One region of the Bradyrhizobium sp. 1(2017) genome, then DNA from elsewhere that is predicted to be linked to it. Evidence: riboswitches for the same ligand, from Rfam matches in the RefSeq annotation. Region 1 holds a riboswitch; each other region holds the start of a gene.
What was found. Region 1 has a riboswitch for cobalamin ahead of HAP40_RS07955 (TonB-dependent receptor). Riboswitches for the same ligand answer to the same signal wherever they lie in the genome.
Positions count from the first base shown of each region.

Region 2: linked by a shared signal. The riboswitch ahead of HAP40_RS14220 (TonB-dependent receptor) and the one ahead of HAP40_RS07955 (TonB-dependent receptor) in region 1 are both predicted to bind cobalamin.
Region 3: linked by a shared signal. The riboswitch ahead of HAP40_RS14135 (DUF1636 family protein) and the one ahead of HAP40_RS07955 (TonB-dependent receptor) in region 1 are both predicted to bind cobalamin.

Region 1 is NZ_CP050022.2:1,646,163-1,655,938, reverse strand. Features, by position in the region: gene HAP40_RS07985 (hypothetical protein) at 1-430, shown strand, start outside; gene HAP40_RS07980 (hypothetical protein) at 442-915, shown strand; gene HAP40_RS07975 (TetR/AcrR family transcriptional regulator) at 1,058-1,660, opposite strand; gene HAP40_RS07970 (tautomerase family protein) at 1,826-2,203, shown strand; gene HAP40_RS07965 (CobW family GTP-binding protein) at 2,223-3,149, opposite strand; gene HAP40_RS07960 (amidohydrolase family protein) at 3,153-4,643, opposite strand; cobalamin riboswitch at 5,460-5,654, shown strand; gene HAP40_RS07955 (TonB-dependent receptor) at 5,762-8,032, shown strand; gene HAP40_RS07950 (PepSY domain-containing protein) at 8,035-9,480, shown strand; gene HAP40_RS07945 (alpha/beta hydrolase) at 9,646-9,776, shown strand, end outside.
Region 2 is NZ_CP050022.2:3,031,891-3,041,666, forward strand. Features, by position in the region: gene HAP40_RS14200 (energy-coupling factor ABC transporter permease) at 1-25, shown strand, start outside; gene cobF (precorrin-6A synthase (deacetylating)) at 71-820, shown strand; gene cobT (nicotinate-nucleotide--dimethylbenzimidazole phosphoribosyltransferase) at 831-1,883, shown strand; gene HAP40_RS14215 (histidine phosphatase family protein) at 1,876-2,448, opposite strand; cobalamin riboswitch at 2,521-2,722, shown strand; gene HAP40_RS14220 (TonB-dependent receptor) at 2,836-5,193, shown strand; gene HAP40_RS14225 (PepSY domain-containing protein) at 5,206-6,639, shown strand; gene HAP40_RS14230 (NAD-dependent succinate-semialdehyde dehydrogenase) at 6,810-8,243, shown strand; gene HAP40_RS14235 (ABC transporter substrate-binding protein) at 8,613-9,776, shown strand, end outside.
Region 3 is NZ_CP050022.2:3,012,208-3,021,983, forward strand. Features, by position in the region: gene cobS (adenosylcobinamide-GDP ribazoletransferase) at 1-748, opposite strand, end outside; gene cobU (bifunctional adenosylcobinamide kinase/adenosylcobinamide-phosphate guanylyltransferase) at 745-1,248, opposite strand; gene cbiB (adenosylcobinamide-phosphate synthase CbiB) at 1,371-2,312, shown strand; gene cobD (threonine-phosphate decarboxylase CobD) at 2,324-3,289, shown strand; gene HAP40_RS14125 (cobyric acid synthase) at 3,278-4,726, opposite strand; gene cobO (cob(I)yrinic acid a,c-diamide adenosyltransferase) at 4,751-5,386, opposite strand; cobalamin riboswitch at 5,427-5,648, shown strand; gene HAP40_RS14135 (DUF1636 family protein) at 5,743-6,117, shown strand; gene cobW (cobalamin biosynthesis protein CobW) at 6,114-7,148, shown strand; gene cobN (cobaltochelatase subunit CobN) at 7,148-9,776, shown strand, end outside.

The sequences.
Region 1 (9,776 bases):
GGGATTCAGGGCGAAGGCTCGCAGCGGAGGCGCCGTCCCGACCGCGGCCGACATTCAGCAAGTGTACGACCATTTTCGCGTCGGCGACGCCGTGCTCTCGCTGGAATCCATCATCGAGATCTTCGCATGCACGGCGCATACGGCGATCGAGGTGCACTGCCCGACCTGCCCGCGCATGTCCGACAGCGAGCACGGAATCCTGCGGGCGATCGCCGCCGCGCAGCAGGAGCGCCTTGACGCGGTGCGCGAGCAGTTCGAGTGCTGGCTGCCGCCGGTCGGGGCCGATTGGGCTCTCGCGCCCGTGCGGGGACTTGCAACGATCTTCCGCATGGCCGGACTCATCCTGCCCGACCGGCACGTCCGCTCCTTCGAGCATGATCGGACGATGGCCATGAAGAGCTGGTTCGTGGGCAGTCCAACGCTGCACTGACGGGATCGCTGATGATGCAGGACGCCTGCAGTTTCGTGCCAATCCCGGAGGCGGGACAATCGCGGCTCTGCCCGCTCCAGGCCGTGCTTTCGGCGCCCCGGAGCATCGAGGACTACGACCAATTTTCCCGCGTCGCGCTGTCGTTGTTCCGCTTCATCGGGGCGGCCTATGCGACCGGCGCGTCCGATTGCTGGGAAGCGGCCTACCACTTTGCCGACGAGACGCCTGACATCGCCGACAGCGCGCTGCTGGTCGCGCGAGCCGCAGCGCTCGTCAGGATCCTGCGCAGCGGCCGGCCATGCGAGCTGTGCCTCATGCCGCCGTCCTGCCGGCGCCTGTCGAAGGACGAGACGGAACTGATGCGATTGCTCGCAGCCGCACGCAGCAAGCAGCCGGGCGAACTCGAATCCATCGTTTGCCAGTTCGTCGGCTCCGGAAAGCAGGATGCGACGACGCGCGCGGTCAACGCGCTCGCGTTGTGCTGAAGCTTCGACGGGTTCTAGTCGCATCTTGAGCGACCTTGCGCTACCAACATGCGATGGAGCCGCAGAGCTCGATGCCCTCCATGAAACCTCCAGACGATCCCAGCGCGACCACCGCTGGGGTCGTCATTCTCGCATGTTCACCTCACTGACCGCCCTTCCGGCCCAGCACGAGGTCGATCGTGTGCGCGGCGATCTTGCGCAATTGCCGCTCATCGCCGAACGCACGTTCGAGCACGGCAAGACCTCGCGTCACCGTGATGATGTGCAGGGCGGCCGCCGCTGCGTTGCCGCTGAATTCGCCGCGTTCTGCGCCCGCCGACAGCGTTTCCTGAATGAGGGCAGTGATGCGCGAAACGAGGCTCGCAAAAGCCCGACGCGCGTCTTCATCGAGCCCTTCGCCTTCGGCCGCTCCGAGCTCCATCAAGCCGCGCGTAGTCGGACATCCCCGTGGCGGCGTGCCGGCACGGAAATTGGTGATGGTCAGATCGAAGAACACGGTGAGACGTTTGCGCAACGAGCCCGCGCCGAGCGCCTTTTGCAGGACGACGAGATACTCGCCCGCATAGCGCTCATAGGCCTTCAGGAACAGCGCCTCCTTGCTGCCGAACGCATTGTAGAGGCTGCCGCGCTGGACGCCGGCATCGCGCGCGATGTCTGACAGCGAGGTGCCGCGCACGCCCTTGCGCCAGAACTGCTCGAACGCGATGCGCAGGACGTCGTCATGGTCGAACTCGCGCGGCCTCAAGATCTTCTCCTGTGCGGACAATATTTGACACGATGTCAAAAACGTGGTTTCTGGACATCGCGTCAAAAACAAATTTGAGATCGATAGCCCGTTTCGTCAATGGCCCGAACCGCCGGCGCATGCACACGCCCCGGCGGGCCGGCCCGCGCGCAAAGGGACCAGCTCATGCCTCTCCTCCACATCTCGATGCGCGCCGGCAAGCCGGAGTCGTACCGGCAGGCGATCCTCGACAGCCTTTACCGGGCCATGCGCGAGACGCTGAACGTGCCCGAAGGCGACGAATTCATGACCATCAGCGAGCTTGCGCCCGCGAACTTCCGCTGCGGCAACGCCTACGGCGTCGCGCGCAGCGACGACGCCGTGCTGATCCAGATCACGGTGTTCGCCTCGCGCACCGCCGAGCAGAAAAAGTCCCTGTATCGCCGGATCGCGGACCTGCTCGGCGAGAGCCCGGGCATCCGCCCCGAGGACGTCTTCGTCAACGTGCTCGATGCCCCCAAGGAGAACTGGTCGGTCGGAAACGGAGAAGCGCAGTTCGCGTGAGCTGGTCCGATCTGCCGCGTCAGCCGGCAACGCACGCCTCCATGATTGCATCGAGCTCCGCCCGCGAGAGCACCCCGAGCTCGGCAATGAAGACGATCCGCGATCGCGGCACGCCAGGCGCCGGCGCTTGCCCCGGTGCCAGCGTGGCGCGGCCGGCGGCGAACTGAAACACCATCATGCGGCCGGGCTGCTCGACCGTCTCGAACAGGCCCTTGGCGCGCGCGAGTTTTGGCGCAAGGCGGCCGATGGCCTGTTGCAAGCGCGGCAGCGAGAGCGGCTGCTCCGACGTCCAGCTCAGCGCCTCGAAGCGCTCTTCCGCCGGCCGTCGCGGCGCGATCTCGCGCGGCGCGGGCGCCCGATCGATAGTCGCGGGAAACAGCAGCGCGGCGGGAATCTCGCCGTGCTTCGCATCGACAACCACGGCAGGCACGCGCTGCGCGCGGATTGCCTCGCGCATCCGGACACCTGCGCCCGCGTCCGCCAGATCCAGCTTGCTCAACGCCACGATGTCGGCGACGCGGAGTTGCGAACGCTGGAGTGCATCCTCGAGCGCGGCCGGTGGTGCAGTCGCGTCCATCACGCAGACCACCGTCTCCAGCGGCGCTTCGCGCAGGATCACGGGATCCATCAGGTTGCGCACGATGTCGGCGGGATCGGCGACGCCGCTGGTTTCGATGACGATGTGCTCCGGCTTCGGATCGCGCCGCAGCAGGGTCGAGAGCGTGCGCAAGAGATCGCCTTCGAGCGAGCAGCAGATGCAGCCATTGGCGAGACTGACCACACCGTCGCTGGCCCCGGCGATCAGTTCCGCATCGATGTTGATCGCGCCGAAATCGTTGACGATGGCGGCGATGCGCCGCCCCTCGGCGTTGGCCAAGAGATGGTTGACCACCGTGGTCTTGCCCGCCCCCAGAAAGCCCGTCACCAGGAGAATGGGGACCGGCATGGATCAGCCCCCGACGACGGGGCGGCGCACCGGCCTTCCCGGCCGCGCGGCTGCGTCAAGCACGCCGTCACGGATCAACGGCTGACCACTGACGATCAGATGCCGCACGCCTTCGGAGGGCCGATTCATCGCCGTGAAGGTCGCACGGTCCGAGAGCTTCTCGTAGTCGAACACGACGATGTCGGCATCCGCATCCTTGGCAAGCCGCCCCTTGGCGCGCATCGCGGGCGTGCTTTGCGACAGGATTTCTGCGGGGATCAGCGCGCATTTACGCACGCCTTCGAGCAGCGACACGGTCTTGCGCTCGCGCACCCATTCGCGGATGAACTTCGTGAAGCAGCCGGCCGAGCGTGGATGCGAGGTGGCATCGTCAGGCAGCGGCCAGGCGTCGCCGGTGTAGGTCTTGCCGTCCGACGTCGTCCACGGCATGGCGTCGGACGCGATCGCGCCACCGGGATAGAGCACCGACATGTCGAGCAGGTCGCGGTGATGCGCGTTGTTCTCGGTGTCGAGGATGTGCCAGAGCACCAGCGAGGACGGCTCATCGGCCTGCGCCTTCAACAGCTCCTCGCGGTCGCGGAAGCGATGGCCGTCGGTCACCCGCTGCACGGAATCATAGCCGGTGCCGTTGCGCTCCACGAACTCGGGATCGCTGAAGAACGCCGCCGCCAGCACGGTCGAGCCGGTGCCGTAAGGATAGGCCTCGACCGTGATGGGCAGGCCCTGCGCCTGCGCCTTCGCGATCAGCACGCGGCAACGCTCCACGTCGGTCTTGCTCGACGAATTGAAATGGCAGATGTGCATGTGTGCGCCGGTGGCGCCGGCATAACCGATCAGGCGGATATAGGCTTCCGCCGCGCTTTCGGGATCGATGCGCGACATGAAGGCGACGTGGGTGAAGGTCGGCACGTCCTGCTTCGCGGCGAGCTGGCAGACCGCGGTCAGCTCCTGCACGCCGGCGCCGGGCGCGTAGGCGTTCAAGATGCCGATCCCGATGCCGCCTTCGTTGAGGCCGCGTGACAGGCGCTCGAGAATGCCGGCGACCTCCGCATCGGTCGCGACGTTCTCGATCCAGCGGCGGTCGCGCATGGCATTGCCGAATGCCTCCAGCGAGCTCTCCGCATTGGAGCCCGTCATTGCGCCGATGCGCGCAAACGCCCAATTGGCGGCAGCGCCGTAGTTCAGCACGCGGCCCTTCCGCGCCTGGCGCTCATACCAGGACGCGACCGGCAGCACCCCGGCCTCGAGATCGAGCGTGGTCGTGACGCCGTCGAACGCCTGCATGCGGTCGGCCGGGACCGACTGGCCATGCGCGTGCAGATCGATGAAGCCGGGCGCGACCACGAGGCCGGTGGCGTCGATCACCCGCTCCGCGCCGCCGAGCGAGGAGCCGACCGCCGCGATCTTGCCGTCCACCACCGCCACGTCGCCGATGGCATCCATCCCGCTGGCGGGATCCACCACCCGGCCGCCAGAGATCACCAAACCGCTCATTCAACTATCCTCCGCGCTGAATTCGTATCAAGGCAGATTCTGAAGGGAACGACCACCTCCGCCGAGGCCGATGCATCATGCTCGTACGGAAGATCATTTGGCAGGCAGATCACAAACGCGAACGCGTTCTCGCGGCATGTTCTGCCCGAGCTGTGCTCTTCACACCCTCTCGAAAAAAAGGGCGCAGGGAAGACCGGGCACCGGCTGGCACCCATAAGACCCCTGCGCTGAACGAATGCACGCGCAGTGCACAGGGGAGACACAGGGCAGCCAAGACCAGGCCTTCCCTGCGCGATGGTTTGACGGCCTATGCCGCGCTCTCCCGGGAGCCGAGTTCCTTCTGGCCTCCCTCACCCCAACGAAATGCACGGCAGCGCGCCGGTTGACGCGATGACGCCTTCGCCAGGGCTTGACCGTAGCAACGACGGCCAGGACCACACGGTTTCGCCGTACGCGGACGACCCTGCTTTGCCAAGAGGCTTCGCAGGGCACGGGCGCCGTCCGTCTTCGCGGGACGTGCCATGCTCACGAGGTTCATCTCGCCCTGCACGCAACTGACCCGCCTTAGCGCCGCCCGCGTCCACCGCAATCCCAGCCCGCGTTCGTGACGACGTACGACCGCCCCTTTGGTGGTCTGGGATGGGCAACACATACGATAAATCCGAATTTCGGTAAAGTGGAATATTTTCAACGAAAAGGCTTGACACAGGATTGGGGTGTTTCGCCGACGTGCGGTGGAGGATCCCCGCATCGCCGATGACGGTGCGAGGCGCTGAACTGTCTCGGGAGAGCCAGTTGACAGCGCTTTGCAAATAAAACTAGGGTGACTGCGACGGTTCTCCTTCGGGAGATCAATAGGGAATACGGTGCGGGGATCCCCCAACGCCGTGGCTGCCCCCGCAACTGTAAGCGGTGAGCCTTCGCCAAATGCCACTGGGCCTGCGGGCCTGGGAAGGCGGCGACAGGCAACGACCCGCGAGCCAGGAGACCTGCCGTCAGTCGTGGTCACACGCGAGCACATTGGGCGGGGTGTCCTGGTGGGTGTTGAGTTGTCTTCCTCCTGAGGAAGCGGCCAGACTGCGTTCGCGGTGACGTGCCACGTTATCGCGAGCCTATTGATGATCTCCCGTATAATCTTCGCGCCACGGCGCCGCCGCGCGTTGCTCCGTTCAGTTGCATTCTCCTGCCTCGTGTTATCGACCGACGGCTGGGCACAGTCCCAAACGCCGGTCCAGACGCTCGCCCCCGTGGTGGTGCAGCCACCGGCGAGGCCGCCGAATGCCCGCAGCACCCAACGCAGCTCTGCTGCCGCCCGCGCCGCGCGGTCGCGCCAGCAGCGCAACGTGACTACCAATACACAAGTTGCCGCGCCGACTGGTCCTGTCTTCGCCGCACCGACGCTCAACCTCACCGGCGCGAGCACGGCCGGCAGCCGGCTCGGCCTGACGCGGCTGCAGACTCCGGCCAGTGTCGAGGTGATCTCCGCCGAGACCATCTCCGAACGTGGCCAGCAGAACATTCTCGACGCGGTCACGCAAAATGCCACCGGCTTCACCGCGAGCCCGGCGCCGGGCAATGGCGGCGTCTCTTTCAATACCCGCGGCTTCACCGGTCTCGGCTCCGTGATGACGCTGTATGACGGCACCCAGCTCTATATCGGCGCCGGTACGGTGACCTTTCCGTTCGACACGTGGTCGACCGAGCGCATTGAGGTGCTACACGGTCCTGCGTCGGTGATGTATGGCGCGGGCGCGGTGGGCGGCGCCATCAACATCGTTTCGAAACTGCCATTGTGGGTCCCTCGCAACCAGGCCGAGGTCTCGCTGGACACGAACATGACGCGACGCATTGCTGTAGACAGCGGCGGTCCGGTCAGCAAGGACGTCGCATACCGCATCACCGCCTCCGGCAACATGTCCGACGGCTGGGTCGATCGTGACGACACCTCGAATGTCGCGCTTCATGCCGTGGTTCAGGTCAGGCAGAACGAAGACGTCACGTGGACGCTGTCCACGGACTATGGTGACCGCAACCCGTCCCGCTACTTCGGCACGCCGCTGATCAACGGCAGGCTCGATGAATCTCTACGCTTCAAGAACTACAACGTCAGCGACAGCCACATCCGCTATCAGGATAGCTGGAACCAGGTGAAGACCGATTGGCAGGTCGCCGATGGAATTTCGATTCAGAACACGCTTTACTATTTGAACTCCAAGCGGCACTGGAAGGACGTCGAAAGCTACGCCTATATTCCTGCCACCGGCCTGGTCAACCGAACCAGCTACATCGAGATTTTTCACGATCAGCAGCAGGTCGGCAATCGCATGGACGCGAAATTCCGCGGGCATGTCCTTGGCATGGCCAATGAGTTCCTTGCAGGCTTCGACGTCAACAGCATCAACTTTGCCCACACCAACAATTCGCCCTATGGGGGCTCGTCGTCCGTCAATCCGTTCAATTTCATCCCAGGCGCATTCAACAGCCCGAACGCCACGGTTCCCGGCTACGGCAGCGTGACCAATCAATACGCGCTGTTTGCCGAGAACAGGCTGTCGGTCACCGAGCAACTGTCCTTGATTGCCGGCATACGTCAGGACGAACCGACGATCACGCGCACCGACTATGTTTCGCCCGCCAACAGCTTCGAGAAGTCGTTCTCCTCGACAACCTGGCGCGCAGGTGCGGTCTACACACCGGTCAGGGATCTCGCTTTCTATGGCCAGTATGCCACCGCGGTCGATCCGGTCGGAGGGCTGATCTCCCTGTCCTCCGCAAACAAGAACTTCGACCTCGCCACCGGCAGACAGATCGAGATCGGCGTCAAGCAATCATTCTGGGGCGGCCGCGGCGAATGGACCTTGGCCGGCTACGAGATCGTGAAGAACAACCTGCTGGCGCGCGATCCCAACATTCCGTCGTTGACCGTCCAGGTCGGCCAGCAATCGTCACGCGGTGTCGAAGCATCAGTGGGTTTCCTGCTCGATTACGGCTGGCGTATCGACGCCAATACAGCCTTGCTGCGCGCGAAGTATGACGACTTCGTGCAGGCGGTCGGCGGCGGCAGCGTGAACTATGCCGGCAACGTACCCGTCAATGTGCCGCAGCACGTCTCCAATATCTGGGCGACCTGGGCCTTCGCCCCGAACTGGTCGGCCAACGCGGGCGTCCAGATCGTCGGCAAAACCTACGCGGACAATGCGAACACGGTGACACGCCCGGCCTACAACATCGTCAATGCCGGTGTGCAATGGAGGCCCGATCCCAACACCACCGTGTCGTTCCGCGTCTACAACCTTTTCGATGAGGTCTACACGACGTCGGGCGGCACCACTCAGTGGCTGCTCGGCATGCCACGCACGGCGCAGCTCGCCGTCAACGTGAAGTTCTGAGCGTGGCACGCGCGCTGAAACGCGCACTCCGGCGATGGCTGTACATCGGCCACCGCTGGGTCGGCATCGTCACCTGCCTGTTCTTCGCCATGTGGTTCATTTCCGGCGTGGTGATGATGTATGTCGCTTTTCCCGGCCTCTCCGACAAGGAAAGGCTGGCAGCACTTCCTGCTATTCAATGGGAGAAGGTGAGGCTCTCGCCGGACGACGCGATGAAGGCGGCAGGCGCCACGCGCTATCCGCGCGATCTCCGGCTTTCCATGCTGGCCGACGAGCCGGTGTATCGGATGACCGGCTGGGACGGCAAGCGGCAAGCCATCTCCGCAGCCGATGGCCGCGTCATCACGGGTGTTTCCGAACAGCAGGCGCTCGCAGTCGCGCAACATCATCCCGCGAGCAGAACACCGCAACTCGAAGACATTATCGATCGCGACCAATGGAGCGTTACGGCCCGGTACGATCCGCTGCGACCGCTTTATCTCATTGGGCTGGGCGACAACGACGGTACCAAGCTCTATGTCTCCTCACGCTCCGGCGAGATCGCGCTCGACACCAACCGCACCGAGCGCGTCTGGAACTGGCTCGGCTCGATCCCGCACTGGATCTATCCGACCGTTTTGCGCAAGGACGGGCCGTTGTGGCGGCTCGTCGTACTTTGGATCTCCGGTATCTGCCTGATCATCGGCGTCACAGGCATCTGGATCGGCATCCTTCGCGTGCGGCTAAAGCGTCGCTATGCGAGCGGCAGGATCACGCCCTATCGCGGCTGGATGGCTTGGCACCACGTCACCGGCCTGATCGCCGGCATCTTCGTGCTGACCTGGACGTTCTCCGGTTGGCTTTCGCTCAATCCCGGCGAGTATTTCGCAAGCCGCAACGCGACGCGCGAGGTGATGCAGCGCTATGCCGGCCATGATGCGCCGACGATTGCGACGACGCTGCCGACGCCGCAATCGGGCGTCGTCGAAGCGCGCTTCGTCTGGCTTGATGGCAGCCCGATGATGATCGCCGCATCGCGTGACGGCACGCAGACGCCGCTGGAGGTGACGTCGGGCCAAATCACGACGCTCCCGCAGGATCGGCTTTGGACCGCCGCAACAAAATTGCTGCCGCAAGCTCGCCTCGCGGAGCGGCTCGTCCTCGGGGAATACGATTCCTATTGGTATGCACATCATCACGACCGCGAATTGCCGGTACTGCGTGCAGTGTTCGATGATGACGCGAAAACATGGTTTCACATCAGCCCAGTCACGGGTGACATCATTGGCCGCGTGGACAGCAGCCGGCGCACGTATCGCTGGCTGTTCAACGCCCTGCACAGTTTCGATTTCCGGTTGCTGCTGATGTATCGCCCGGCCTGGGACATCGTGGTGTGGCTGCTGTCGATCCTTGGGACCATTGTCTCGGTGAGCGGTGTCGTTGTCGGCTGGCGCTATCTGCGTCGTTGAGGCAAACCCGCAAGGCCAAGTTCTACGGGTTTCGGCGCGGGTTCCGGACGCAGGCGAACGCCGCGACGTGATCACGAAGGGGGCTTCGCCGTCTTCTCGCCTCCATTGTCATTCAGGGAGCTAGACGGGGCGGCTTACGGTGGGCAAAGTTCCCAAGGGTTCCGTGTGATCGTCCGACGTCTTCAGCAACGCGACTCCGGTCATTCCATTTCGCGCCGCGCTTTCCTCGGTGGATTTGCGTCGGCCGGGAGTGCCCTCGCACTCGGCGGATGCGCCGGCCTGGGTGCGACCGGTGC
Region 2 (9,776 bases), 1.4 Mb from region 1:
TCCGCGCCTGCACAACGCGGCGTAAGAGATCAGCGAAGGGCGGCCGGTGCGGCCGCCCTTCGCGCTCGCGATGCTCACGCTCTCCCTGATAGGCATCGGTTGCGGCGATCCCGCGCAGCTCACGCGCGCCGCGATCGCTGCCATCAACGCCGCCGATCTCGTCCTGATCCCGCGCAAGGGGACGGCGAAATCCGATCTTGCGGATCTGCGGCGGACCATCTGCGCGGAGGTGCTCACCAGCGCGCGTGCGCGCATCGCCGAGTTCGATCTTCCCGTGCGCGACGCAGCCGAGGCGGATTACCGCAAGGGCGTGGACGATTGGCACGATGCCGTGGCCGCGACCTGGTCGCAGACGATCGCAAATCATCTCGAAGGCGACGGCAGGGTTGCGCTGCTGATCTGGGGCGATCCTTCGCTCTATGATTCCTCGCTGCGCATTGCGCGGCGGCTCGATCCACCACCGGCAATCGAGGTCGTGCCCGGCATCACCTCGATCCAGGCGCTGTGTGCGGCGCATGCGCTGCCGCTCAACGACATCGGCGAGCCGTTCCTGGTCACGACAGGCCGTCGCCTGCGCGAAGGCGGCTGGCCGCAAGGCGTCGACACCGTGGTGGTCATGCTCGACGGCGGCGCGGCGTTCCAGTCGCTCGATCCGGCCGGCCTCCACATCTGGTGGGGCGCTTACCTCGGCATGCAGGATCAGGTTATCATGTCTGGTCCGCTCGCCGAAGTCGGCCCGCGCATCGTCGCCCTGCGGCAAGAGGCGCGCGAGCGGCATGGCTGGATCATGGACAGCTACATTCTCAAGCGCCTGATGTAAGCGAGGCAGCATGCTCCCCGAATGGGTCTACAAAAAGTGCGCCGAGATCTCTGCCGTCCATCGCGAGGCGGCGATTGCGCGGCAGGCGCAACTGACGAAGCCGACCGGTGCGCTCGGACGGCTGGAGCAACTCGCGATCGAACTGGCCGGCCTTCAGGCGACCGGGCAGCCACGTGCCGCGCGCGTGCCGATCATCGTCTTCGCCGGCGATCATGGCATCGTCGCGCAGGGCGTGTCGGCCTATCCGCAAGAAGTGACCATCGCGATGATGGCGAATTTTGCCGCCGGCGGCGCCGCGATTTCGGTGCTGGCGCGCGAGCTCGGCTCCAGCCTGGAGGTGATCGACGCCGGCACGCTCGCGCAAGGAAAGATGGCGGGCGTCGTTACCGACAAGCCGCGCTCTGGCACGCGCGATTTCAGCGTCGAAGCCGCGCTCATACCTGCCGAGTTGGCATCCGCCTTCGAAACCGGTCGGCGTGCGGTCGCGCGCGCGGAGGTCCATCAGCCCGATCTTCTTGTCTTCGGAGAGATGGGCATCGGCAACACCACGGCGGCGGCGGCGATTGCAGCAAGCCTGCTCGGCATCAACGCCGAGGAGATCGCGGGCAGCGGTACCGGTGTCGATGCGGCCGGCCGCACGCACAAGGCGCGCGTGATCGACGCTGCGATCGCGCGCCATGGCATTGCGGGAGCGGCGCCGGAGCAGATCCTGTGTGCCGTCGGCGGTTTGGAGATCGCGGCGATCTGCGGCGCGATCATCGCGGCTGCGCAAGCGCGCATTCCCGTATTGATCGACGGCTTCATCGTGTCGGTCGCAGCGCTGGCGGCGGTGCGGATCAACCCGTCGTGCCGGCCATTCCTGCTGCCGTCGCACCAGTCGGCGGAGCAGGGACATCGGCTGGTGCTCCGCGCGCTCAACGTGCAGCCGCTGATCAGCCTCGATCTCAGGCTCGGCGAGGGATCGGGCGCGGCGGTCGCGCTCCCCCTCGTGAGGCTCGCCTGCAGCCTTCACAACGGCATGGCAACCTTTGCGCAGGCCAATGTGCCTGACAGGCCTAGCTGATCCGTTGATTGACCGACACGACACGCCAGCCGCTGGCGAGCCGGTCGATCCGGGTCAGCGACAGCGGATCGATCACGAAGCGCAGCGCTGCTTCGGGTGTGAGATCGAGCGCGATGCAGAGCACCGCGCGGATCGTGCCGGAATGCACGACGAGCGTTGCTGGTCCAGCTCCGACCCGTGCGAGCCCCAGCCGGGCGCGCACGACCTGATCCTCAAAGCTCTCGCCGCCCGGCGGCCGCCCGTGCGCCGGATCGCTCCAGAACCGCGCGTAGGCCTCGTCGCCTTCCGCGGCGATGTCGTCATGCCGGCGGCCGGTCCATTCGCCAAAATCCTGCTCGCTGAATTCGGGCATCAGCTCGGGTGCAAGTCCCAGCGCTCGCGCGGTCTCGACCGTGCGCCGCGACGGGCTGGCGTAGCTCGCGGCGCCTTTCGGGAGGTGCTGCCGCAGCGCCTGCAATGGCCTGGGATCGCCGAGATCGGCCGGCGCGTCGGCCGCATGGATCGTCCCTTTGATGCCGTCGACCGGCGCATGCCGTATCAGCCAGAGGAAGGTCTCGCCTTCCATGCTCGCCTCCAAGGAAGTTGGCCACTGTGGCCATCGCGCCGCAACTAGCACATTGACTCTATCTCGACGGTAATCCTAGATGCTCGCGACGGTTTTCCCGAGAGGGAATGAAAAGGGAATGCGGTGCGGGGACATTGTCCCCAATGCCGCGGCTGCCCCCGCAACTGTAAGCGGTGAATCCTTCGTCGGAAGCCACTGGGTCCTCGGTCCCGGGAAGGCGACGAAGCGGTCACGACCCGCGAGCCAGGAGACCTGCCGTCAGCCGTGGTCACACGCGAAGTGTCGGTCGGGGAGTACAGACATTCGGCTTCATCGGACGGCTTAAAAGCCCAGGATGAGACCTCGTTCGCTGTGACGTGCCACTGACGTCATACCGAGGCCTAAACCGTGCCTTCCATCCCGGGTGTACGACCACGCAAATTCCTGCTCGCGTCTGCGGCGCTTACGTCGCTGGCCGCCGCCGATGTTCCTGCCGCGCTGGCGCAGCAGGCCCGCGAACCCGTGCCGCCCGTCGAGGTGTCGCCCGCTCAATCCCGCAAGCAGGCGAGGCCAGTCAGCCGGGAGGCGCAGAGCACACGCCGTGCGGCTGCACGCAGGCCGGCGGCCGCATCCGCAGTGCCCAAGCCTGTCTTTCCAACCGATGCAGCGCAAACGCCGCTCAACACCAATGTGATCGCCGAAAGCGCCTCGCGCCTCGGCTTGACGGTGCAGGAGACGCCCGCGACCGTCGAGGTGATCTCGGCCCGGACCATGCGCGAGCAGGGCTATCGCACCGTGTCCGAGGTGGCGCAGGGCGCGGTCGGCGTCACCTCCGGCGACAATCCGGCCGAGCCCGCGGCCTTCTCCATGCGCGGCTTCACCAACAGCCAGATCAACACGCTCTACAACGGCATCAAGATCGGCCCGCAGAACATGACCTCGCGGATCACGGATACCGCGAATCTGGAAGCCGTGGAGTTCGTGAAAGGCCCGGCTTCGGTGATGTCGGGCGAAGGCGCCGCCGGCGGCGCGATCAACCTCGTCACCAAACAGCCGTACACCGGTCCGATCCGGAACGAGGCGGATTTCTCCTGGGATTCGCTGAACTCGTTCCGCGCGCATTATGGTTCGGGCGGCAGTACCAATGTGCAGGGCTTGGACTATCGCTTCGACATCAGCCGCGCCTCACTCAATGGTTTTGCCGACGACACCAACACCAAGACGTTCGACGTCTCCGGGCAGCTCAACTATCGCGTCTCCGACAGCCTCAAGATCTGGGGCGCGATCGAGTATCGGGAGGACCGCTCCAAGGCCTATTGGGGTGCGCCGCTGGTGCCGATCGCCTACAGCGGCGCGCACGCGACGAGCGGCATTGTCTCCGGCAACTACGTCTCCAACTACAACGGAACCAATCTCGGTGCCGTCACCATCGACGACCGCACCTTCAACACCAATTACAACGTGCTCGACAATCGCAACGTGGCACAGGAGGTCTGGCTGCGCGGCGGCTTCGAGCTGAAGCTGGCGCCGGACCTCACGCTGAAGAGCCAGGCCTATGGCTATGGCGCGGAACGCTCGTGGTTCAACAACGAGATCGAGGCGTTCAATTCCACCACGAACCTGGTCGATCGCGAGCGCTTCTATGTCGCGCACAGCCAGCGTCTGGTCGGCAACATCACCGACCTGATCTGGGACAGCAATATTGCAGGCTTCGACAACCGGCTAGTGACGACGCTGTCGTCGAGCTATCTCGATTTCGTCAGGCCCGGCGCGGCAAACTTTCCCGGCGATTCCGTTTCGCTGGTCGATCCCAACCGCGGGTTTTACGGCCTGCTCACGACGCAGCAGCAGACCGCGCGCATCGACAACGAAGCGCTGTCGTTCGAGGACCGGCTGAGGCTGACACGCAGCTTCGCGCTGGTCGGCGGCCTGCGCGTCGAGCATATCGGCCTCGACCGCAATTCGACCGACGTCAACGGGCTGGTGAAGGCGGGCTTCCCGTTCACGAATGACTGGGCCCCGGTGACGGGTCGGATCGGCTACACCTGGGATGCCATTCCCGGGCTGACCTTCTACAGCCAGTACGCCACCGGCGCCGACGTCGCGGCGAACAACATCTTCCTGCTGGGGCCGACCCAGCCGCTCGACCTGACCACCGCGCGCACCTATGAGACCGGTGTCAAACATCTGTTCTGGGACAACCGGGCGGAGTGGTCGTTCGCGGCCTATGACATCCTGCGCAAGAACGTCTACGCCGCGGCCGGCGGCATGCAGCTCAACATCGCCGGGCGGCAGGAATCGAAGGGCGTGGAGCTTGCGGCGGCCATCCGCCCGATCGAGCCGTTGCGGCTGTGGGGCAACATCGCCTATGTCGACGCGCGCTATGCCGACTATAATTTCGTGGGCGGCTCGTTCTCCGGCAACACGCCGCCGAACGTGCCGCGCATCGTCGCGAACGCCGGCGCGTCCTGGCGCTTCTTCACGCCCTGGCCGGTGGAGCTCGGCATCACCGGCCGTCACGTCGGCGATCGTTACAACACCGACGCCAACGTCGTGACGATGAAGGCCTACACGGTGGCCGACGTCTATGCCTTCGTCGACATCCCCAGAACGGTGTTCAACGCGGTCGACAAGGCCCGCCTGACGTTCCGCGTCCGCAACATCACCGACAAGCGCTACGCGATCTGGGGCGATCCGTTCTATCCCGATCAGATCCTCCTGGGCGCGCCGCGCACCTACGAACTCTCGGCGGCGTTCAAATGGTGAGGCCTTGAGCGCATGCTGAGCGCGATCGTCCTGTTGCACCGCTGGCTCGGGATCGCGTTCTGCCTGCTGTTTGCGATGTGGTTCGCGACCGGGATCGTGATGCACTTCGTTCCGTTTCCGTCGCTGACGGCAGCGGAGCGATTTGCCGGACTCGTGCCGCTGGATCGCGGCGAAACCAGGATTTCGATCGCAGACGCCGTGGCGGCGAGCGGGATCGCGGATGCTACGCGCGTTCGGCTGATCCAGCGGAGCGATGGCGCTGTCTACATCGTGTCGGGCCTGTCCGGCTCGCGCGCGGTCCGTGCTTCCGACGGGCAGGATGCGGCCGTGATGTCCGCCGATGTCGCACTCGCCATCGCAGAAGGTCATGCCCGTCAGCGCGGGCTCGATGTGGCACGGGCTGCGATCGTCGCGAGATCGAACTACGACCAATGGAGCGTGCCGAACGGTTTCGATCGTCATCGTCCGTTGTTTCGCGCTGCTCTCGGCGATGCCGCTGCAACGGAGATCTATGTCTCGTCGCCGACCGGCGAGATCGTGCTTGATACGACGCGTAGCGAACGCGCGTGGAATTGGGCCGGCAGCGTGCTGCACTGGATCTATCCGACGGTTTTGCGACGCAACTGGGCGCTGTGGGACCGGGTGGTCTGGACGCTGTCGCTGCTGGCGCTGATCGCAGCATTGCTCGGTGCGGTGCTCGGAATCGTGCGGATCCAGCCGCGCGCAGGCCGGATCTCTTCGCCATACCGGGGCTGGCATGCGCTGCATCATCTTATAGGCCTTGCGGCGGCGGTCTTCCTGCTGAGCTGGATTTTCAGCGGCTGGCTCTCGATGGATCACGGCCGACTGTTCTCGCGCGGGCAATTAACCCCGACGGAGGCCGGCGTGATGAACGCCGCGCCGGATTGGAGAGAGGCCGCATCGCTCGATCGGCAGCCAATATCTCCCTCGGCTCGCGAGGCCGAATGGTTGGCCTTCAACGGTAACATCTATCGGCGCGATCGGATCGGCCTGCACGGTCAGACATTGATCAGCGCGGGAGGTGCGCCTCGCGACGGAGGGGCGGCATTCCTGGATGTGCACGAGATCGGGGCGTTGACGGCGCGCCTCGCCGCTGGCTGCACCGCACCGTCGCTGCTCGCCGGCAACGATGACTATCCGGCGCGATCCGTGATCCCGGGTGCACCGGTCTACCGCTCCGCCTGTGGCGACCTCTGGTTCGATGTCGACGGCGCCGATGGCAGCGTGCTGCAAAGACTGGACCCGTCGCGGCGCGCTTATCGTTGGCTCTACGGTGCGCTGCACACGCTTGATTTTCCGATTTTTCTGGCCCATCCGCGGCTGCGTGATGTCGTGATCGTCGGCCTCTGTGCGCTCGGGCTGGTGTTCTCCGTCACCGGCATCGTCATCGGTTGGCGGCGCTTGCGATCCTCGCTGGCAGCCTGAAATGAGCCGCAATTTGCGGCTCGATCCGGTACCGGGTCAGCAGACCAGCAATGCCTTGTGGCGGCATCATTGATCCTTTTCGCCGGCGGCCTTTCGGTGTAGCTCTGCGCTCGCCCGAAACGGCGGCACCGACCCGTCGAAGCCCGAAAATCATGCAGGAGACAGCAAGGATGTACCCGAAAGTTCAGATGTTCATTGCCGGCGAGTGGACCGACGGCACGTCCGGCAAGTCGGAGGACATCCTCAATCCCGCCACCGGCCAGCCGATCGGCAAGACCCCGCACGCCTCGAAGGCCGATCTCGACCGCGCGCTGGTGGCCGCCAAATCCGGCTTCGAGGTCTGGCGCAAGATGTCGCCGTTCGACCGCTACAAGCTGATGCGCAAGGCCGCCGACATCATCCGCTCGCGCGCCGCCGAGATCGCGCCGGTGATGACGATGGAGCAGGGCAAGCCGGTGGTGGAAGCGCAAGGCGAGACCATGCTGGCCGGTGACCTCATCGACTGGTTCTCCGAGGAAGCCCGCCGCGCCTATGGCCGCATCGTGCCGCCGCGGATGGGCAATGTCTCCCAGCTCGTGACCAAGGAGCCGGTCGGCCCGGTCGCGGCCTTCACGCCGTGGAATTTCCCGATCAACCAGGCCGTGCGCAAGATCTCGGCCGCGCTCGCTGCGGGCTGCTCGATCATCGTCAAGGGCCCGGAAGAAACGCCGGCGAGCTGCATGGAGCTGGTGCGCGCCTATGCGGACGCCGGCATTCCCCCGGGCGTCGTCCAGCTCGTGTTCGGCGTGCCGTCGGAAGTGTCCGAATATCTCATCCCGCATCCGATCATCCGCAAGATCAGCTTCACCGGCTCGACCGCGGTCGGCAAGCACCTGGCCGCGCTCGCCGGCCTGCACATGAAGCGCGTCACCATGGAGCTCGGCGGCCACGCGCCGGCGATCGTGTTCGCGGATGCCGATCTCGACAACGCCGCAAAAATCCTGTCGGCCAACAAGTTCCGCAACGCCGGCCAGGTCTGCGTCTCGCCGACGCGCTTCCTGGTGCATGAAAGCGTCTACCAGCCCTTCGTCGACAAGTTCGTCGCTGCCGCCAAGAGCCTGAAGGTCGGCAATGGCCTCGACAAGGACACCCGCATGGGTCCGCTGGCGAACCCGCGCCGTGTCGACGCCATGGAGGGCTTCGTCTCCGACGCGGTCCAGCGCGGCGCCAAGGTGCAGGCCGGCGGCAAGCGGATCGGCAATGAAGGCTTCTTCTTCGAGCCGACCGTGCTGACCGACGTGCCGCGCGATGCGCGCATCATGAACGAGGAGCCGTTCGGACCTCTTGCGCCCATCACCTCGTTCCGCAGCTATGACGAGGTGGTGGCGGAAGCGAACCGCCTGCCTTACGGCCTTGCGGCCTATGCCTACACGACCTCGACCAAGACGATGCAGGCGATCGGCGCCGACGTCGAGAGCGGCATGGTCTCGATCAACCATCACGGCCTCGCGCTGCCGGAAGTGCCGTTCGGCGGCATCAAGGATTCCGGTTACGGTTCCGAAGGCGGCCTCGAGGCGATCGAGGGGTATCTCAACACGAAGTTCGTCACGCAGGCGAGCGCGTAACGCGCAAGAAGAGTGCAGGGCGGGTTAGCCTTGCGACTGTGCGCAGCGCAGTCTGCAAAGGCTAACCCTCCCTGCGACGCTGCCGGTGGCCGTGATCGTGGCCCCGCCAGTCCCTTCGCAGGTGCCGGAAGGGCATCCGTCGTCCCTCCGTGATGAGGGTCCGAAGGAAGCGAAACTCCCGCAATACAAGCCGCGAGAGCGATGTGCCGTGTTTGATCACGGCAACGTCTCCCAGGATGCGCGACGTCCCAGCCAAATCCCGCTGGCGAAGGCGGAATTAGTGGCATACCATTTGCACGCCAATGGGTTCTGGTTTCACCCGCCCTTGGCCAATGATGGCCGGCATCACGGCAATAGTGGGAGGACTTCATGGATCGCAGGACCGTATTGAAGGGACTGGCCGGCGCGAGCAGTCTGGCGTTGACGGGCGGCCTCTCGGCGCCTGCGCTGTCGCAAGGCGCTTCCGCGCGCACGCTGCGTTTCGTGCCTCAGGCCAACCTTGCCAATTTCGATCCGATCTGGGGCACCCAATATGTCGTGCGCAATGCCGCCGCGATGGTCTGGGACACGCTCTACGGCATCGACGCGCAGCTGCAGCCGCAGCGGCAGATGGTCGAGTCCGAGGAGACCTCCGACGACGGCAAGACCTGGACGTTCAAGCTGCGCCCGGGCCTCAAATTCCACGACGGCGAGCCGGTGCTGGCCAAGGACGTCGTTGCGAGCCTGTCGCGCTGGGCCGCGCGCGATCCGATGGGCCTGATGATCATCCCGATCCAGCAGGAATTGACCGCTGTCGACGACCGCACCTTCAAATGGGTCTTGAAGCAGCCTTTCCCGAAAATGCTCTACGCGCTGGCCAAGAACAACGCGCCGTGCTCGTTCATCATGCCCGAGCGCATCGCCAAGACCGATCCCTTCAAGCAGATCACCGAATATGTCGGCTCGGGTCCGATGAAGTTCGCCAAGGGCGAGTGGGTGCCCGGCGCCAAGGCCGTGTTCGAGAAGTTCGCCGACTACGTCCCGCGGCAGGAGAAGGCATCCTGGCTCGCCGGCGGCAAGCAGATCATGGTCGATCGCGTGGAATGGATCGTGATGCCGGACCCGGCGACCGCCGCGGCCGCATTGCAGAACGGCGAGGTCGACTGGTGGGAGAACCCGATCGCCGATCTCGTGCCCGTGCTGAAGAAGAACAAGAACATCAGCGTCGATATCGGCGATCCCCTCGGCAATATCGGCTCGTTCCGCATGAACCACCTGTTCGCGCCGTTCAACGACGTGCGGGCGCGGCGCGCGGTGCTGATGGCGCTCAGCCAGGAAGACTATATGCGCGCGATCGTCGGTGACGACGACGCGTTGTGGAAGTCGCTGCCCGGCTTCTTCACGCCGGGCACGCCGCTCTACAGCGAGATGGGCGGCGAGATCCTGAAGGGCAAGCGCGACTTCGACGCCGCCAAGAAGCTGCTGGCCGAGAGCGGCTATTCCGGTCAGCCGGTGACGTGTCTGGTGGCGCAGGACCAGCCGATCACGAAGGCG
Region 3 (9,776 bases), 1.4 Mb from region 1:
GGATCAGGATCTCGCCCGTCTGCTCGAACGCACCGAGGATGTCGCCAGTCTGCCCGCCGATCTGGCGGACGGCGAGCCGCGCCAAAATCAGGCCGGCGAGTGTTAGCAGGATCAGGGCGGTCAGCGCCTTGCCCGGCCCGAGCGCGAGGGCGAGAACGAACGTCCCAAGTGCGAAGGCGATGGCCACGCTGCGGCCTGGCGGCGATCCCGCGCCGGCCGACAGACCGTCGGGCCGCGCGGGCGGCACCAGCGACATGAAGGCGGGCACGCCGGCGCGGGCAGCCGTGTGCGCCGCGCACAGTGCGAGCATCACAGCAAAAGGATTGGCGATCGCCGCGAGCGCACCCCAGCGCAAGCCGAACGACAGGATCAGCGCGCAGACCCCGTAAGTGCCGATCCGGCTGTCGCGCATGATCTCGAGCTTGCGTTCGCGCGTGCGCCCGCCGCCGAGTCCGTCGGCGGTGTCGGCAAGCCCGTCCTCGTGCAGCGCGCCGGTGATGAGGGCGGTCGTGGCCAGCGCGAGCAGGGCGGCAAGGTTTGGCGTCAGTCCGACGCGGATGGCGACCTTGTAGACGAGCGCGCCGGCAAGTCCGACCAGTAGTCCCGCGACAGGCAATGCCCAGGTCGCGCGCGCGATCGCGCCGTCGCCGGCGGGCTTCGCCGATGCCACGGGAAGGATCGTGACGAAGGATGCGGCCATCCTGAGATCGGCGACGAGGTCTTTCAAAAGTTCCACGCGCGGCGTCATTTCAGTTTCATCGGCAGGCCGGCCACGACGAACTCGACTTCGTCGGCAGCAGCCGCGGTGACCTGGTTCATGATGCCGGCGGCGTCGCGAAAGCTGCGCGCCAGCGCATTGTCGGGCACGATGCCGAGACCGACTTCGTTGGTGACGAGTACAACCGGGCTTTTCAGCCGGGGCAGGGCGCCGGCAAGCGCCTCGACCTCGCGCTCCCAGTTGCGCTCCGCATGCATCAGGTTGGAGAGCCACAGGGTCAGGCAATCCACCAGCCTTGCGCCGCCGCCATCGCTTGCGACCAGCGCGGGAACGAGATCGAGCGGCACCTCGCGTTCGATCCAGTCGGTTTCGCGGCGCGCACGATGCCTGGCGATGCGCGCTTCCATTTCGGTATCAAGCGCCTCGGCCGTCGCGACATAGACGGGCCGGCCGGGAAAGGCCTTCGCGCGCGCTTCCGCACGCGTGCTCTTGCCCGATCGCGCTCCGCCCGTGATCAAGATGACGGCCATCAAAATCTCCTGTCGGGCAGCACTAATCACCAATCACGGCCAAAGACAAAGCCGAAATCAGCCAGGCGGGGGCTTGCGCTCCGGGTTGGCTTTGCGCAACAGGAGCGGGACAGGAGACGAATGTGGGCTTTGCGGGGGCGATGGTGGTGGCGATGGCGGTGGATGCCCTTCTGGGCTGGCCGTCGTGGCTGTTCGCCCGGATCGGCCATCCCGTGACCTGGCTGGGCCGGCTGATAGAGGCCATCGACACCGCGTGGAATCGCGCGTCCGATCCGCCGGCGCTGCGCCGCGCTGCTGGCGTCGCTGGCGCGCTGCTGGTCATCACGCTCTCCGTTGCAGTCGGCGCGGTGGTTCAGTCCTTGCTACCATGGGGCTGGATCCAGATCGCGCTGGTCGGCATCCTCGCCTGGCCGCTGGTCGCGCTGCGCTCGCTGCATGATCATGTGGCTGCCGTCGCAAAGCCGTTGAGCGCCGGTGACGTCGCCGCTGCGCGAGACGCGGTCTCGCGCATCGTCGGCCGTGATCCCGCGGCGCTCGATGAAGCCGGCATCGCGCGCGCGGCGATCGAGAGCCTCGCGGAGAACGCCTCCGACGGCATCGTGGCGCCGGTTTTCTGGGGTGCGCTGTTCGGCCTGCCCGGCATCTTCGGCTACAAGGCGATCAACACGCTGGACTCCATGATCGGCCATCGCAGCGAGCGGCACGAAGCCTTTGGCTGGGCTGCCGCGCGCATCGACGATGTCGCCAATTTCATTCCGGCGCGCCTGACCGGATTCCTGTTCGTGCTGCTGGCGCCAAGGCGATCGGAGGCGCTGGCGTGCATAACGCGCGATGCGCGCCGTCATCGTTCGCCCAATGCCGGCTGGCCGGAAGCGGCCATGGCCGGCGCGCTCGGCGTGCGGCTCAGCGGCCCCCGCATCTATCACGGCAGCGTCACCAACGAGCCCTGGCTCAACGAAGGCGGGCGCGAGCCGCTCGCTGCTGATATCGACGAGGGCCTGGCCGTGTATCGCCGCGCCATGCTGCTGCTCGCCGGCCTGCTTGCGATCCTGGCCTTCGCGTGAAACAACGGGGCATGCGCGAGCACGGTGGAAATCTCGATCTGGCCCAGCAGCGGTTTGGCGGACGCGCTGAGGACTGGATCGACCTCTCGACGGGGATCAACCGGCTGCCCTACACGGTCGGCGAGGTGAACGGCCGCGCTTGGAGCGCGTTGCCGTCGCGCGCCGAGATCGAGGCGCTGCATCAGGCCGCGCGGCACGCCTACCGCACGAGCGCGCCGATCGTCGCGATGGGAGGTGCGCAGGCTGCCATTCAATTGCTGCCGCAACTGGCGGCGCCCGGCCGCGTGCGCATCCTCGCACCGACCTACAATGAATATGCGGGGGTGCTGTCGGCCGCGGGCTGGGACGTCCAGGAGGTCTCCGGGCTGGACGCGCTGGCGGGCGCGGACCTGGCGATCGTCGTCAATCCCAACAATCCCGATGGCCGGACGTTTACGCCGGAGGATCTGCTTGCGCTTTTGCCGCGTGTTAACCGTCTCGTCATCGACGAGAGCTTCGCCGATGCGGTTCCGCAGCTGTCGCTTGCGTCCGAAGCGGATCGGCCGGGGCTGCTGGTGCTGCGCTCATTCGGAAAGTTTTACGGTCTTGCCGGCCTTCGCCTTGGCTTCGCGATCGGAAATGCGGCCGACGTCGGCAAGCTCGCGGCGATGTCGGGTCCATGGCCGGTGTCGGGCGCGGCAATCGAAATCGGCTGTCGCGCCTTGCGCGATGATGCCTGGGCCGAGACCACATCCGCGCGGCTTGTTCGCGATTGTGTACGTCTCGATGAGATGGCGTGCGGTCAGGGATGGACGCTCGTTGGTGGCGCGCCGCTGTTCCGTCTCTACGAAACTCCGGATGCACTTGCCGCGCAGGAGAAGCTCGCGCGTGGTCAAATCTGGTCGCGCGTGTTCGGGCGAGAACCGACATGGCTACGCCTCGGCCTTCCCGGCAGCGAATCCGAATGGATTCGCCTTGCCGAAGCCCTAGCGCGCTAGCGCGAGCAGACCGTCAACGTCGAGATGCTTTTCGATGTGATCGGCGAGGGCGTCGAGCGCACTCTCGACCCTGGCATGATAGGGCTCGTCGCCTGCGGGGATGTCGAGCTTGGCCAAGAACGCCTTGCGGAAATCATCCGACGTGAATACGCCGTGCAAATAGCTGCCCTGCACGCGCCCGTCGCCCGAGATCGCGCCTTCCGGCTCGCCATCCACGGTCGCAAATGGCCGCGCGCGATCCGGCCCATTGGTGCGGCCGATGTGGATTTCGTAGGCCTGGATAGGTTGCCCGGTCGCTGCATGCACGGCCGCAACGCGCGTCAGCGTCTTCTGCGGGCTCATCACCGTTGTCACATCCAGCAGCCCGAGGCCCGGCGTGTCGCCCGCAGGGCCCTCGATCCCATCGGGGTCGGCGACGCTGCGCCCGAGCATCTGATAGCCGCCGCAGAGGCCGAGCACATGGCCGCCCCTGCGGTGATGCGCGATGAGGTCGATGTCCCAGCCCTGCGCGCGCAGGAAGGCGAGGTCGCCGCGGGTGGATTTGGAGCCGGGGATGATGACGAGGCGCACGTCGCCGGGAATGGCATCGCCCGGACGCACCATGACGAGATCGACGCCGGCCTCGAGCTTGAGCGGATCGAGATCGTCGAAATTGGCGATCCGCGACAGCGCAAGGCAGGCGATCTTGCACTGGCCCGGCTTGCGCGCGTCGCTCAGGCCCAGCGCATCCTCGGCCGGCAGCTCGCCGGCGCGTGCGAACCAGGGCAAGACGCCCAGGCCGCGCCATTCGGTCTTCTGCGCGATCAGCCTGTAGCCGTCGTCGAACAGCGTGGGATCGCCGCGAAACTTGTTGATGACAAAACCCTGGATCATCGCGGCATCGTCAGGATCGATCACCGTCTTGATGCCGACGAGCTGGGCAATGACGCCGCCGCGGTCGATGTCGCCGACCAGCACGACCGGAACGTCCGCCTTGCGCGCGAAGCCCATATTGGCGATGTCGGCCTTGCGCAAATTCACCTCGGCCGGACTGCCGGCGCCCTCGACCAGCACGAGATCGGCGCGCGCCTTCAGGCGCTCGAAACTTTCCAGCACCGCGCCCATCAGTGACGGCTTCATCGCCGCATAGTCGCGCGCCCGCGCGGTGGCGATGCGCTTTCCATGCACGACAACCTGCGCGCCGACATCTGTCTCGGGTTTGAGCAGCACCGGGTTCATGTCGGTGTGCGGCTCGACGCCGGCGGCGAGCGCCTGCAGCGCCTGGGCGCGGCCGATCTCGCCGCCATCGACGGTGACAGCCGCGTTGTTCGACATGTTCTGCGGCTTGAACGGGAGCACGGGCAGGCCGCGCCGCGTGAAAGCGCGCGCGAGACCGGCGACGATGAGCGACTTGCCCACGTCCGAGCCGGCCCCCTGGATCATCAATGCGCGCGCCATGGTGTTTTCAGAAACTTGGTGCCGTCAGAACTCGACGCCCGCCTGCCCCTTGATGCCGGAGCGGAAGGGATGCTTCACCAGCGTCATCTCGGTGACGAGATCGGCGATCTCGATCAGCTCGTCCTTGGCGTTGCGCCCGGTGAGGACGACATGCGTCATCTCAGGCTTCTGCGTCGTCAGGAATTCGACCACTTCGGCGATGTCGAGATAGTCGTAGCGCAGTGCGATGTTGATCTCGTCGAGCACGACCATGCGCAGGCTCGAATCGCGGATCAGCTCCTTGGCCTTCTCCCAGCCGGCGCGGGCGGCGGCGATGTCGCGCGCGCGGTCCTGCGTCTCCCAGGTGAAGCCTTCGCCCATGGCGTGGAACTGGCAGAGGTCGCCGAAATGGCCGGTGAGCAGGCGCCGCTCGCCGGTATCCCAGGCGCCCTTGATGAACTGCACGACCGCGCAGGGAAAGCCATGGGCGACACAGCGAACGATCATGCCGAAGGCCGAGGAGGACTTGCCCTTGCCGGCGCCCGTGTGGACGATGATGAGGCCTTTTTCGCCGCTCTTGGTCGCCATGATCTTGTCGCGCGCGGCCTTCTTCTTCGCCATTTTTTGGGTGTGGCGGGCGTCGCTTTCCTCGCCCGTTTGGGTCTCCGGTTCAGGTGTCATCGGTCCCGGTCCTTCGGCTTGACAAGTGGCGGCCGGCGGCAAATGGTGGGCCGGCGTTGGTTCCTGTCCTATGACAGGCGAAGAGGGAATGCGATAGGGTCCGAATCGGCAAGATTTGGGTCCAAAATGCAGCCGCCCCCGCGACCGTGACCGGAGAGATGCCCGAAGCCACTGACTCCCAAAAGGGAATCGGGAAGGTGGGGATCGAAGGGCAAAACCCTGCTCCGCAAGCCGGGAGACCTGCCAGCGCGGACGATTTTGGACCGGCGGACGGGGTGTTCCGCGACGGGGAAACGGGCCTCCAAAAAACGGTCCGTGCGCCTCTTCGCTTCCCGCTGTTTATTCTGGAAGGGGCGATGACGGTCACACTTCACGTCTGCATTACCTGCCGCGCCGGCCAGACGCTTGGCGAGGGCGAGACGACGCCCGGCAAGCGCTTGCATGGTGCGATCCTCGACGCCGGCGTGCCCGACGGCGTCCAAGTGGTTCCCGTCGAATGTCTGTCGGCCTGCAGCCAGGGCTGTTCGGTCGCGCTCAGCGCGCCCGGCCGCTGGTCCTATGTCTACGGCCGCCTGTCGGATGCGAATGCGCATGATGTCGTCGCGGGCGCGGCGGCCTACGCGGCCGCACCCGATGGCCTCGTGCCCTGGCGCAGCCGCCCGGAAATCTTCCGCAAGCAATCGCTTGCCCGCATTCCCCCCATTGCCGTCGTGCCGGAGGCCGCCGAATGAACTCGCTCGCAAAAGTCCCCGTCACGGTGGTCACCGGTTTCCTCGGCTCCGGCAAGACGACGCTGATCCAGCATCTGCTCGCCAATCCGGGCGGCAAGAAGCTCGCCGTGCTCGTCAACGAGTTCGGCAGCGAGGGGGTCGATGGCGAGATCCTGAAGTCCTGCGCCGACGCCAATTGTCCGGAGGAGAACATCGTCGAGCTCGCCAATGGCTGCATCTGCTGCACGGTCGCCGACGATTTCATTCCGACCATGGAGCAGCTCCTGGCGCGCCCGGTGCGGCCCGATCATATCCTGATCGAGACCTCGGGCCTGGCGTTGCCAAAACCGCTCCTGAAGGCGTTCGACTGGCCAGAGATCCGTTCGCGCATCACCGTCGACGGCGTGATCGCGCTGGCCGATGCCGAAGCCGTCGCGGCCGGCCGCTTCGCGCCCGATCCCGCCGCGGTGGAAGCGCAGCGCGCGGCGGACGAGAACCTCGATCACGAGACGCCTCTGTCCGAAGTGTTCGAGGACCAGATCGCCTGCGCCGACATCGTGCTGCTGACCAAGGCCGATCTTGCGGGCACGGCGGGAATCGAAGCGGCCAAGGCCGCGATCACCGCCGAGATGCCGCGCCGAGTGCCGATGCTGCCCGTCACTGACGGTGCGGTCGATGCGCGCGTCATCCTCGGTCTCGGTGCTGCCGCGGAGAACGATCTCGCGGCGCGTCCCTCCCATCATGACGGCGAGGAGGAGCACGAGCACGACGATTTCGCCTCGGTCGTGATCGACCTGCCCGAAGTGGCCGACATCGACGCGCTGGTCGCATCGGTCCAGAAGCTGGCGCGCGAGCAGAACGTGCTGCGGGCCAAGGGCTATATTGCCGTCGCAGGCAAGCCGATGCGCCTGTTGCTGCAGGCGGTCGGCGAGCGTGTGCGCCATCAGTTCGACAAGCCCTGGGGCGCAGGTGTCAGGCAGTCGAAGCTCGTCGTGATCGGCGAGCACGGCGATATCGACGAGGGCGCGATCAAAGCGGGACTCGGTGTCTGATGCACGTCGTCTTCCGCGAGAGCCGCGGTCTCGAGGAGACCGCGACGCCAAGAGACATCGGCCAGGACCCGGCCGATCTCGTGGTGCTCTCGTATTCGGATTCCGACCTTGCCGCGTTCGCGGCCGGCTGGCGGCGCGGCCGGCGCGGCCTGCCGTCGCTGCGGCTCGCCAACCTCGCAGAGCTCCGTCATCCGCTCTCGGTCGACACCTATATCGAGCGCACGCTGTCGCAGGCGCGCGGCATTCTGGTGCGGCTGATCGGCGGTGAGTCCTACTGGGCGTACGGGCTCGCGGCCCTGCAGCAACTTGCGAAGGATCGCAACATCGTGCTGGCCGTGTTGCCGGCGGACGGCCGCGATGACACGCGGCTCGATGCGTATTCGACCTTGCCGGTCTCGACACTGCGCCGGCTCAAGGTGCTCTGCGACACCGGCGGTCCGGTCGCCGCGCAGGCGGCGATTGCGCAGCTCGCGCTGGCCTCGGGTCTCTATGCGGGGCCGGTCGTCGGTGAAATGATCGTGCCCGAGATGGGATTTTATGATCCGGCGCGCAGTGTCATTGCTGCGCCGGTGGGCGGCGAGGGGAAACCGCGCGCGCTGGTGACGTTCTATCGTTCCTATCTCACCGCTGCCGACACCGGCCCGATCGATGCCCTGATCGCCGCGCTGCTCGAGAAGGGATTTGACGCCTATGGCGTGTTCGTCACCTCGCTGAAGGCTCCGGGCGTTGCCGATTGGCTGCGCGCGCATCTTGCGCAAAATCCTGCGGCGGCGATCGTCAACGCGACCGCGTTCTCGGGCCTGGGCGATGACGGCACGACGCCGTTCGATGCCGCGTCCTGTCCGGTGTTCCAGGTCGCGCTCTCGACGGCGCGGCGCGAGGATTGGGCGGAGTCGCTGCGCGGCCTGTCGCCCGGTGATCTCGCGATGCATGTGGTGCTGCCCGAGGTCGATGGCCGCCTGTTCGCGGGCGTTGTGAGCTTCAAATCCGCTGCGGAGCGCGATCCCGAGCTGCAGTTCTCGCATCTGGCGCACAGGCCCGATGAGGAGCGCGTGAGCGCCGTTGCCGCGCGCGTGGCGGCCTGGCGCCGTCTTGCGGAGACGCCGGCCAGCGAAAAGCGACTGGCGCTCGTGCTCCCGAATTATCCGGGCCGGCCGCACCAGATCGCGCATGCGGTGGGGCTCGATGCGCTGGCGTCGGTAGAAGCCTTGGCGTCCGATCTCGCGGAGGCCGGCTTCGATGTTGCGCCGGTCGATGCGCTCGGCGAAGCGCTGCTGAAGCAGTGTTTGACCTGGAGCGTGGCCGATTATCGCGCAGCGCTTTCGCGCCTGCCGCAATCCCTGCAGGACGATCTCGCGCAGGCCTGGGGCGCGCCGGAGAATGATCCGAGCTGCCGCGACGGCGCGTTCCACTTCGCCGCTGTCGCGTGCGGCAAGTCGATCGTCGCGGTCCAGCCCGAGCGCGGCGATACGTCCGCGCGCGATACCGACTATCACGATCTCGCGCGCACGCCGCGCCACTCCTATGTCGCGTTCTATCTGTGGCTCCGAGAGCAAGGCAGCGATGCCGTCGTGCACATGGGGGCGCATGGCACGCTGGAATGGCTGCCCGGCAAATCCGTGGCGCTGTCGTCGGGCTGCTGGCCGGAGGCCCTGATCGGCGATCTCCCCGTCATCTATCCCTTCATCGTTAACGATCCCGGCGAGGCCGCGCAGGCCAAACGGCGTATCTCGGCCGTCACTATCGGCCACCTGCCGCCGCCGCTTGCGGCGTCCGTCGTGCCGGAGGGGTTGCGCCGGCTCGAACGCCTGCTCGACGAATATTCGACCGCCGACGGACTTGATCCCGCGCGCCGCCAGCGCTTGATCGCAGCGATCCGCGACGAGGCGCGTGCGGCAGGCCTCGAAAATGATCTTGGCCTCGATGCATCGGCAGCGCCCGCCGAAGCGATCCCGCGAATCGACCGTTTCGTCTGCGATCTCAAGGAGAGCCAGTTCGGCGATGGCCTGCACGTGTTCGGCCGCGGCGCCTGCGGCGAAGCGGAGCGCGATGCGCTGCACGCCGCGCTCGCAGGCCGGCGCATTGCGCCGGGGCCGTCGGGCTCGCCCTATCGCGGGCGGCAGGACGTGCTGCCGACCGGCCGCAATCTCTTTGCCGTCGATCCGCGCGCGGTGCCGACGCCATCGGCGCATGCGCAGGGCATCAGGCTCGCCGAAGAGCTGCTCCGCCGGCACTTGCAGGATCATGGCGATTGGCCCAAGGGCCTCGTCGTCGACCTCTGGGGCTCGGCAACGATGCGCACCGCGGGCGAGGAGTTCGCGATGGCGCTGCATCTGGCCGGCCTTGCGCCGCGCTGGGATCACGCCGCCGGGCGCGTCACCGGCTACGACATCATCGCGCCGGCCGAGCTCGGCCGCCCCCGCATCGACGTCACGCTGCGCGTTTCCGGCCTGTTCCGCGACGTATTTTCCGGCCTGGCGCAATTGTTTGAAGCCGCCGCCGAGGCGCTCGCGAGCCGCGAGGACGAGGGCGACGAAAACCCCTATCGTCACCGTGCTTCCCGCGTGTTCGCGCCGCGGCCCGGACAATACGGCGTCGGCCTGTCGGCAATCCCCGATGCCTTCACAC